2 regions of the Bacillus haynesii genome follow, and region 2 is predicted to be linked to the other one. Evidence: predicted binding sites of a transcription regulator. Region 2 holds the regulator's gene; the other holds the start of a gene.
The links. Region 2 encodes Rex, which represses fermentation and respiration genes when NADH is low (regulators of the CRP and FNR family bind a similar motif). Its sites were predicted from a motif close to TTGTGAAATATTTCACAA; they were not measured.
Positions count from the first base shown of each region.

Region 1 (5,437 bases), 1.4 Mb from region 2:
AGCTTTAACGGCTTCGCCAAATGAAGACTATGATGCCGGAACGGTCATAATCGACGTGAATCCTGACGGCAAAGCCGGAAAAAAACCAGCTGTATCGCTCACCCCGCAAACAAACCATGTCAAAATCGAAAACGATGCCAAGACCGTTGCTGCAGACGGAAAAAAAGATATTACGATTAAAAGGGAACACGGCGGAAATACGATCCAAATCAAAGGGACGATTCCACAAGGCGCTTCAAGGGTCAGACAATGGGTTGCGGTTTGGGAGCCGTCAGAATATGCAATCGATTTATTTAAACAGGCTTTACATCAACAAGGCATTCGAATCATAGGAAAGACTAAAACCGGCAAAGCGCCAAAAAAAGCGCGCCGCATCACCGCACATCAATCCATGCCGCTGTCAGAGCTGATGATTCCCTTTATGAAGCTCAGCAACAACGGCCATGGCGAAACACTGCTCAAGGAAATGGGAAAGGCCGTGAGACGTGAAGGAAGCTGGGATCAAGGTCTGGAAGTATTAAATACAGAACTGCAGGGATTTGGAATGGACACAGAAAAAATCGTTCTCAGAGACGGCTCAGGAATCTCGCATATCAATTTGATTTCTGCCGACCAGATCACAAAGCTATTGTATTCCGTTCAAGAAGAGAAATGGTTTCCGTCGTTTGCCCGTTCACTCCCGGTTGCAGGGGAAAGCGACAGAATGGTCGGCGGCACATTAAGAAACCGGCTGAAAGACCCGGCTTTAAATGGCAAAGTCAGGGCGAAAACAGGTTCACTTTCAACCGTCAGTTCATTGTCGGGCTATGTTGATACTGCTAGCGGAAAGACATTGATTTTCTCCATTCTCCTCAATCAGCTCGTGGATGATGAGAATGGAAAGGATATTGAAGACAAAATCGTTCAAATATTAGCTTCTTCATGACATCTCCCATTGCGACAGGCAATGGGTTTTCTTATTGATAAGGCTTCCATTCACTGCGTACTTTTTTCAGCTTTGGCCATATAATGCTAAGAGATTCATTTTCTATAAGTTTAACAGCAGGCAGGGGGAAATATATGAACATTTTGCTGGCTTATTATCGATACTCTCCACATACAAACGGCCCGTCTACCTATATTGATATACTTCGAAAAAGCTTGGAAGGAAAAGGGCATTCTGTCGATTTAATGTCGCACGATACCCGGTGGCTCAACATTCAGGTCGCTGATCAGCAGCCAGCCGATAAACACCGGTTAAAAAATGAGCTGATATACCGTCTTCAAACGGCTTACACCGCAAAATATCCCCTGTGGATATATTGGCGTGAAATAGAGCGCTACAGTTTGGAACAAGCTGTTAAACAGTTTGATCTAGAAAAGTATGACTTGATCCACTGCCACGATTTTATGACGGCAAGAGCACTGGCCCGTTCCAAACCTCAGCACACGCCTTTAATCGTTTCCCTCCATAACTTTAAATATCACGAAGCAAAGATTACCGGGGAATATGGCGAGAAAAGCGGCCAGGAACAACAATATATGAAAATCGAAGAATGTTTGGGCGCAATGTCTGGAAACGTTGTGGCCGTTCCGTGCGAATGGCTGAAACACGAGCTGACTCAAATTGGTGTGACGCCTTCGAACATCCGAGTCATCCCGTATGGAATTGTAAAAGCACCCTTTATCGAAAAGAAAAGTCATCTCCCAAAAAGCCGTCGGCATCAAGGAAAAAAGATCATTCTCTGTCCGGCGCGGCTCGTGCCGGTGAAAGGACACCGCTACTTGATCGAAGCGCTTTATAAACTGCGGTTCGAAAGGGATGATTTTCACTGCCTTCTCGCAGGCGAGGGTCCGGAGCTCGAAACTTTGCAAAGCCTGTCCGAAAAGCTTGGTATCGCGTCGGCGGTCTCTTTTCTCGGAAAGCGAAAAGATATGCCCCGCTTAATGAAAATTAGTGATGTCATTGTTTTGCCGTCGCTTCACGATACATTTCCGCTCGTCATCCTGGAAGGGCAGTTCTCCGCAAAACCTGTTCTGGCGGCAAGCGTAGGCGGGATAAAAGAAATCATTGACGACGGTGCGGACGGATTGCTTGTTCCTCCGGCAGACAGCGAAGTGCTTGCTGAAAAGCTGAGCCTGCTGCTCGACGATGACAGAACCCGGCAAAAATTGGGCCGCCAAGCGTTTCAAAAAGCTATGAAACTTTGGGATATCAGCGTTCACATGAGGTCGATCGAAAACCTGTATCAAACATTTGAAACACAAAAACGCGGAGAGCGAACCCGCAAAAATCATCGAAAAGAACAGGGACTGGACCTGGAAATCCTCGATCAAATCGGTGAAAGGAAAACGTCAGAAGCGGAGTACACGATAGCCGGGGAAATCCCTGAACACCTCAAAAGCCAACTTGAAAAAGAGGAACATTACATTCATGTTTATGATATGTCAGGCGTTTTGCTGCAGACAAAAGCGGTCGATTCGAAAGGGTGCTATGAATTTCACAAGCTCCCCCGAGGCCGCTACGTCTTGAAAAGCACCATCGATGCATTCGGCAATCAGACCGTATCCATCGGCTGATGATAAATACTTTGTGAAAGCCGGCTATTTTGCCGGCTTTTTTATATAACAGTTTTCATTTTATTTGATTTTATTATAATACAGATTTAAATAAGAAAAATTGCTTCAAACAACATCCTATATTAGGAAAAACGCAATGTTCAAAGAACTTCCTCAAATTTGTTAACTATTTCACAAAATATGTGATATTTATCACATTCAAACCTGTTATATTCAACATAAGATATAAATGCAACAACTGTTATATCATTTCAACTTGAAAAAGAGGGGGATTTAAATGGAACAATGGAAAGGTTTCACCACAAACGTTTGGCAAAAAGAAGTCAATGTCCGCGATTTTATTCTCTCGAACTTTGAGCCATATCAAGGTGACGAATCGTTTCTCGAACCTCCGACGGAAGCTACATCGGCATTATGGGATCATGTAATGGATTTGACAAAAAAAGAGCGTGAAAACGGAGGCGTCCTTGATATGGATACAGAGATCGTCTCAACGATCACCTCGCACGGTCCCGGATATTTGGATAAAGGCTTGGAAAAAGTCGTCGGCGTTCAAACCGATGAGCCGTTTAAACGGTCGCTTCAGCCTTTCGGCGGCATTCGCATGGCAAAACAGGCATGTGAATCCTATGGTTTTGAACTGAATGACGAAGTGGAAAGGATCTTTACCGATTACCGCAAAACCCATAATCAAGGCGTGTTTGACGCGTATACGGACGAAATGAAGCTCGCCCGAAAAGTCGGAATCATTACCGGACTGCCTGATGCTTACGGGCGCGGACGCATCATCGGTGATTACCGGAGAGTGGCACTTTACGGCGTGGATTTTTTGATCGATGAAAAGAAAAAAGATGCGGCCGGCGCCTCTCGGGTGATGTCTGAAGAAAACATCCGCCTTCGTGAAGAACTGTCAGAACAAATCCGAGCATTGGACGAACTTAAAGCGCTTGCAGCAAGCTATGGATTTGACATTTCCGAGCCTGCGGCAAATGCAAGAGAAGCATTTCAATGGCTGTATTTCGCCTATTTGGCTGCCATTAAAGAGCAAAACGGAGCAGCAATGAGCCTTGGCCGCGTATCCACGTTCCTTGATATTTACATCGAAAGAGATTTAAAAACGGGCGTATTAACAGAACGGGAAGCCCAAGAGCTTGTCGACCATTTCGTTATGAAGCTGCGCTTGGTCAAATTTGCGCGCACACCTGACTACAATGAACTGTTCAGCGGCGATCCGACATGGGTGACAGAATCAATCGGCGGAATGGCGCACGACGGACGCGCCCTAGTCACGAAAAATTCGTTCCGCTTCCTGCATACGCTTGACAATTTAGGTCCGGCGCCTGAACCGAATTTAACCGTTCTTTGGTCTGTCAGACTGCCGCAAAAGTTTAAAAACTACTGTGCCAAAATGTCGATTAAAACAAGCTCGATCCAGTACGAAAATGACGATATCATGCGTCCTGAATACGGAGATGACTACGGAATCGCCTGCTGTGTATCAGCAATGACAATCGGCAAACAAATGCAGTTCTTCGGAGCACGCGCCAACTTGGCGAAAGCGCTTCTTTATGCGATTAACGGCGGAAAAGACGAAAAGCATAAAATTCAAGTCGGTCCGGAAACGCCGCCGGTGGCTTCCGAAGTACTGGACTATGACGAGGTCATGCATAAATTCGATCAGACGATGGAATGGCTCGCAGGCTTGTACATCAATACGCTCAATGTCATTCACTACATGCATGATAAATATTGCTATGAAAGAATTGAAATGGCTCTGCACGACACGGAAATTTTGCGGACGATGGCCACCGGGATCGCCGGCTTGAGCGTTGTGGCCGATTCGTTAAGCGCTGTCAAATATGCCAAAGTCAACGTGATCCGCGATGAAAACGGCATTGCGGTCGATTTTGAAACAGAAGGCGATTTTCCTAAGTACGGAAATAATGATGACCGCGTCGACGCGATCGCCGTTGACATTGTCAAGCGCTTTATGAAAAAACTGCGCAAGCACCAGACATATCGTCAGTCCGTTCATACAATGTCAATTTTAACGATCACGTCAAACGTCGTTTACGGCAAGAAAACCGGAAATACGCCGGATGGACGCCGCGCGGGAGAACCGTTTGCTCCAGGCGCGAATCCGATGCACGGCCGCGATACTAAAGGGACGCTTGCATCGCTGTCTTCAGTGGCAAAGCTGCCTTACAGCTATGCGCTCGACGGCATATCCAACACCTTTTCCATCGTCCCGAAAGCGCTTGGCAAAGATGAAGAGAGCCGCGCCGCCAATTTATCAAGCATCCTTGACGGATATGCCGCAAAAACAGGGCATCACTTAAATGTTAACGTATTTAACAGGGAGACATTGCTCGACGCCATGGAACATCCAGAGGAATATCCGCAGTTAACGATTCGCGTCTCAGGCTATGCGGTCAACTTTATTAAGCTGACGAAAGAACAGCAGTTAGACGTCATCAGCCGAACCTTCCATGAATCGATGTAACGAGTAAAAAGCGGAGCGCGACCGAGGCGCTCCGCCTCCATAAAAAGAGGTGATCTTCATCATGGATGGAAATATTCATTCGATCGAAACATTCGGTACTGTCGACGGCCCAGGCATCAGATATGTCGTCTTCACACAAGGCTGCCTGATGCGCTGTCAATTTTGCCATAACGCTGATACTTGGGAAATCGGAACCGGAAAACAAATGACGGTTTCCGAAATCGTTCAGGATGTTCAGCACTATCTCCCGTTTATTCAATCATCAGGCGGAGGCATTACCGTGAGCGGAGGGGAGCCGCTTTTACAACTGCCATTTTTAATCGAGCTGTTCAAAGCATGCAAAAGCCTAGGCATTCACACGGCACTCGATTCGTC
Region 1 covers NZ_CP059494.1:1,004,704-1,010,140, forward strand. The annotation lists gene dacB (D-alanyl-D-alanine carboxypeptidase/D-alanyl-D-alanine endopeptidase) at 1-925, shown strand, start outside; gene H2R00_RS04895 (glycosyltransferase family 4 protein) at 1,060-2,559, shown strand; gene pflB (formate C-acetyltransferase) at 2,837-5,062, shown strand; gene pflA (pyruvate formate-lyase-activating protein) at 5,124-5,437, shown strand, end outside.
Region 1: a site for Rex is predicted at 2,719-2,736, ahead of pflB (formate C-acetyltransferase). Genes of this name have one in related genera too.

Region 2 (5,437 bases):
CCGCTGTAGTTTTGTAAATATTGTTCAAGCCATGTCAGGGTATCGATATCCAAGTGGTTTGTCGGTTCGTCCAAGATGAGGAGGTCCGGTTTTGTCAAAAGCATTTTTCCGAGGGCAAGCCTTGTTTTTTGACCTCCGCTTAAGTCCTGAACGCGGACGGAGTCATCAAATCCCGCAAAGCCGAGCCCGTGCATAACGGATCTGACTTCTGCTTCATATTGGTAGCCGCCTTTGTCCTTGAACTCCTGCTGAAGCCTGTCATACGTCTTCATCAATGATTCAAGCTTGTCCGGTCCGGCTTGCGCCATCTTTTCCTCGATCGCGCGCATTTCTTTTTCCATTTTTTTTAGAAAATCAAATACCGACAGCAATTCCTCTTTAAGCGTCAGCTTGGAATCGAGGCCGGAATGCTGGTCAAGGTAGCCCATCGTCAAATCCTTCGGTTTGATAATGTCCCCCTTTTCATATGAAAGCTTTCCTGCGATAATCTTTAGGAGAGTCGATTTTCCGGCGCCGTTGCGTCCGACGATCGCAATCCGGTCCCGAGATCTGACTTCGAGTTTTATATTCGTTAAAATCGTATCGGCTCCAAACGATTTTGAAAGCTGGTTCACTTGTAAAATCATCATGATCTTTCACCTCTTGTCTGCTATTTTAAGTGTAGCTTATCACCGCGCAGTCAGCAAACAATTAAGTGAAGTCTGGAAGATTTTAGCCGAAGAAAAAGACAGAACGAAAAAAATAGTGTATGATCGTTATAAGGAGAGTTAAGAACATGAATGAGTTTACACATTTTAATGAACAAGGCAGAGCCAAGATGGTTGATATAAGCGAAAAGGAAGCTTCAGTGCGCACAGCTGCGGCTGTTTCAAGCGTGTCAATGAATCGAAAAGTACATGAAAAAATCAAAAACCGGGAAATCGGAAAAGGCGATGTATTGGCGGTGGCGCAAGTGGCCGGAATCATGGCCGCAAAACAGACATCCGCCATCATCCCGATGTGCCACCCAATCGCTCTGAAAGGAGTCGACATCACCTTTCGTTGGGAGGAGAAAGAACAGAAGAGCATCCTGCATATTCAATCTAAAGTCAAGACCAAAGGGAGCACAGGTGTGGAAATGGAAGCGTTAACTTCCGCCTCCGTATGTGCGCTGACCGTATATGACATGTGCAAAGCGGCGGATAAGGGAATGGTGATAGGACCGACCTTTCTTCTCGAAAAGACAGGCGGGAAAAACGGTGACTATAAAAGGGAAAAAGCTGATGTAGACATGGAGGATTAGTTTATGAACATGGATCATTCAAAAATTCCGCAAGCGACAGCGAAACGGCTGCCATTATACTATCGTTTTTTAAAAAACCTTCATGCATCCGGAAAACAGCGTGTATCTTCCGCTGAGTTGAGCGATGCCGTCAAAGTCGATTCCGCGACCATCCGCAGGGATTTCTCGTACTTCGGCGCGCTCGGAAAAAAAGGATACGGCTACAATGTCAATTATTTGCTGTCCTTTTTCAGAAAGACGCTTGATCAGGATGAAACGACGAACGTAACGCTCATTGGCGTGGGGAATTTGGGGACAGCCTTTCTCCATTACAATTTTATCAAAAACAATAATACAAAGATCGCCATGGCGTTTGACATCAATGAAGAAAAAATCGGAACCGAGGTCGGCGGCGTTCCCGTCTATGATCTGAATAAGCTTGAAGAGCATATGACGGATGATGATATCCCGGTCGCCATTTTGACGGTTCCAGCTCAAGCTGCACAGTCGATTACAGACAGGCTGGTGGCGCTTGGCATTAAAGGCATTCTTAATTTTACGCCGGCCCGCTTGAATGTGCCGGAACACATTCGCATTCATCATATAGATTTGGCGGTTGAACTTCAGTCGCTGGTGTATTTTCTGAAACATTATTCAATGCAGGAAAAGTAAAACGGAAAACGAAAAATAAAGGAAAGGGGGCAGGCTTTATGCCAATCGGTCCTGGAAGCTTTATTTTAATCGTCGTGGTGGCGCTATTGATATTCGGCCCGAAGAAACTTCCCGAGCTGGGAAGAGCGGCTGGAAACACGCTGCGGGAGTTTAAAAATGCGACAAAAGGTTTGGCTGACGACGATTCCGATAAAAAGAAAGAAGATCAGTAGGATAGGATGACATTTATGAAGGGAAAAGAAATGTCGCTGATAGAACATATCACAGAACTACGCAGACGGCTTGTGATCACTTTTTTCTTTTTTGTTTTATTTGTTGCGGCAGGCTTTTTTTTGGCAAAGCCGCTGATTATCTATCTGCAGCAGACGGATGAAGCGAAGCTGCTGACGCTTAACGCGTTTAAGCTGACCGATCCTTTATTTGTGTACGTGCAGTTTGCGTTCATCATCGGTGCCGTCTTGACTTCGCCGCTTGTTTTATACCAGCTGTGGGCTTTCATTAGCCCGGGGCTGTATGAAAAAGAACGAAAAGTGACGCTTAGCTATATTCCGGTATCGATCATTCTTTTTTTAGGCGGCATTGCCTTTTCTTACTTTATTTTATTTCCGTTTGTCGTGGACTTTATGACGAGAGTCTCAGATGATCTGAATGTTAACCAGGTCATCGGAATTCACGAATATTTTCAGTTTCTGCTTCAGTTGACGCTTCCTTTTGGCTTATTGTTTCAGATGCCTGTGGTCATCATGTTTATTACAAGGCTCGGGCTCGTGACGCCGATGTTTTTGGCGAAAATCAGAAAATACGCATATTTTGTGTTGTTCGTCATCGCGGCGCTCATTACACCGCCTGAGCTTTTGTCGCATTTAATGGTCTCAGTGCCATTGCTCATTCTTTATGAAATCAGTATCGTGATTTCAAGAATATCCTACAGGCAAGCGCAAAAAACAATGATTCAAGAGGAAAATCAAGCGTTTTTGAACGACCATACAAAATAAGAGCCATTCTTTTTTCAGAATGGCTCTTTTCCTTCACATAAAAGGCTATTGATCTTTTCGCTTCATCCTGCCGGCCATGGCGAACATTTTAAAGGAAATGCTGATATTATAGGCTGCGAAAAGCATCAGCAGGATCGTATAAAAAGACCACATGTTTCCGGGCGAGGTTGCCGCCAGATACGTAAACAGCACACCCGTTAAAAAATAAATCACTCCCCAGAATTTAGGGCTTCTCATCATAGAAATCCTCCAATAATCATTTGCATTTTCTCGACGTGTTCCAAATATTTTTCAATAGGCTCCCGGAATGTCTGCAGCAAGACGACGAAAGTATTCATGGCGACATGGGCGAAAATGGGCACGATAATCCGGTTGGTTCTGACATATAAAAAAGCGAATGTGAATCCCATTGCTGTATAAATGAGCAAATGGCTGAAATCCAAATGGACGACCGAGAAGAGAACCGAACTGAACAAAGCGGCAATGAAAAAATTCGTTTTCTCATAGATTGCACCGAAAATGATCTTTCTGAAAATGATTTCTTCAAGAATCGGACCGAATACAGAAGAGACAAACACCATCAGCGGCAATGCGGTGATGATTTCCATGATTCGCTGCGTATTTTCGGATTCCGGGTTGACCCCGAACAAGTACATTTCGATCGAAGCGGCAATTGACTGCGAAAACAAAGCGAGAAAAACGCCGGCTACCGCCCATCCGATTGACGCGCCAACCGATGCTTTTGGACGGTTGCGAAGCGTCGTCTTCGGGACCGTCCGCAAAATCAGCAGCACGATGACGAGACAGAGAGTAAACGCGATGACAGACCAGACGCCCGCCAATGTAAGCTGGGCTTCAGCTTTGGGCTGTCCTCTGCCCACACCCAAAAAGTAGAGAAGAGGCAAGCCGACATAGGCCGACAATTGCATGAGAACGTATGCCAATATAATAAACCAGTATTGTTTTCTCAAGCTTTATGTACTCCTTTTCTAAAAATCTAAATCAGACTATGTTTATTGTAACACACTCTTTTTAAATTATAGGATGATAAGGATATGCGGAGAAATGTAAGCGCAAAAAAATTTGACCTTTTCACTTGAAATTGCCTGGGAGATTCTTTATTATAAGAATTGTGTTAGCACTCACCGAGTGCGAGTGCTAAAATTACATATGAAAATATTGAGGAGGTTGTTTCATTGTTAAAGCCATTAGGTGATCGCGTTGTCATTGAGCTCGTTGAGTCTGAAGAAAAAACTGCTAGCGGAATCGTACTTCCTGACTCCGCAAAAGAAAAACCACAAGAGGGTAAAGTGGTTGCAGCCGGTTCAGGCCGTGTGTTAGAGAGCGGAGAGCGCGTTGCATTAGAAGTTAAAACAGGCGACCGCATCATCTTCTCAAAATATGCAGGTACCGAAGTGAAATATGAAGGTACTGACTACTTAATCTTGCGTGAAAGCGACATTTTAGCTGTTATCGGCTAAGTCATAAATAAAAACGAGACAATTATATAGGAGGTTCGAATAACATGGCAAAAGATATTAAGTTTAGCGAAGAAGCCCGCCGTTCAATGCTGCGCGGTGTAGATGCATTGGCGGATGCTGTAAAGGTAACTTTGGGACCTAAAGGACGCAACGTCGTTCTTGAGAAAAAATTCGGTTCTCCATTAATCACAAACGACGGTGTAACCATCGCGAAAGAAATCGAGCTTGAAGACGCGTTCGAAAACATGGGCGCAAAGCTTGTTGCTGAAGTTGCGAGCAAAACAAACGATGTTGCCGGTGACGGTACAACAACAGCGACAGTTCTAGCTCAAGCGATGATTCGCGAAGGTCTTAAAAACGTAACTGCCGGCGCTAACCCTGTAGGCGTGCGCAAAGGTATCGAGCAGGCTGTGGCTGTAGCTGTTGAAAGCCTGAAAGAAATCTCTAAACCAATCGAAGGCAAAGAATCAATCGCACAAGTTGCTTCAATCTCCGCTGCTGACGAAGAAGTCGGAAGCCTGATCGCTGAAGCAATGGAGCGCGTCGGCAACGACGGCGTCATCACAATTGAAGAATCCAAGGGATTCACAACAGAGCTTGAAGTGGTTGAAGGTATGCAGTTCGACCGCGGATATGCGTCTCCTTACATGGTGACAGATTCCGATAAGATGGAAGCGGTTCTTGAGAACCCGTACATCTTAGTAACAGACAAAAAAATCACAAACATTCAAGAAATCCTGCCGGTGCTTGAGCAAGTCGTTCAGCAAGGCAAGCCATTGCTTCTGATTGCTGAAGACGTTGAAGGTGAAGCTCTTGCAACATTGGTTGTCAACAAGCTTCGCGGAACATTCAACGCAGTGGCTGTTAAAGCGCCTGGATTCGGCGACCGCCGCAAAGCGATGCTCGAAGACATCTCTATCCTGACAGGTGCCGAAGTGATCACAGAAGATTTAGGTCTTGACCTTAAATCAACTCAAATCAACCAATTGGGACGCGCTTCTAAAGTTGTTGTTACAAAAGAAAACACA
Region 2 covers NZ_CP059494.1:2,407,500-2,412,936, reverse strand. The annotation lists gene H2R00_RS11935 (ABC-F family ATP-binding cassette domain-containing protein) at 1-629, opposite strand, end outside; gene moaC (cyclic pyranopterin monophosphate synthase MoaC) at 776-1,282, shown strand; gene H2R00_RS11925 (redox-sensing transcriptional repressor Rex) at 1,286-1,933, shown strand; gene H2R00_RS11920 (twin-arginine translocase TatA/TatE family subunit) at 1,972-2,145, shown strand; gene tatC (twin-arginine translocase subunit TatC) at 2,152-2,928, shown strand; gene H2R00_RS11910 (YdiK family protein) at 2,974-3,165, opposite strand; gene H2R00_RS11905 (CPBP family intramembrane glutamic endopeptidase) at 3,165-3,899, opposite strand; gene groES (co-chaperone GroES) at 4,125-4,409, shown strand; gene groL (chaperonin GroEL) at 4,454-5,437, shown strand, end outside.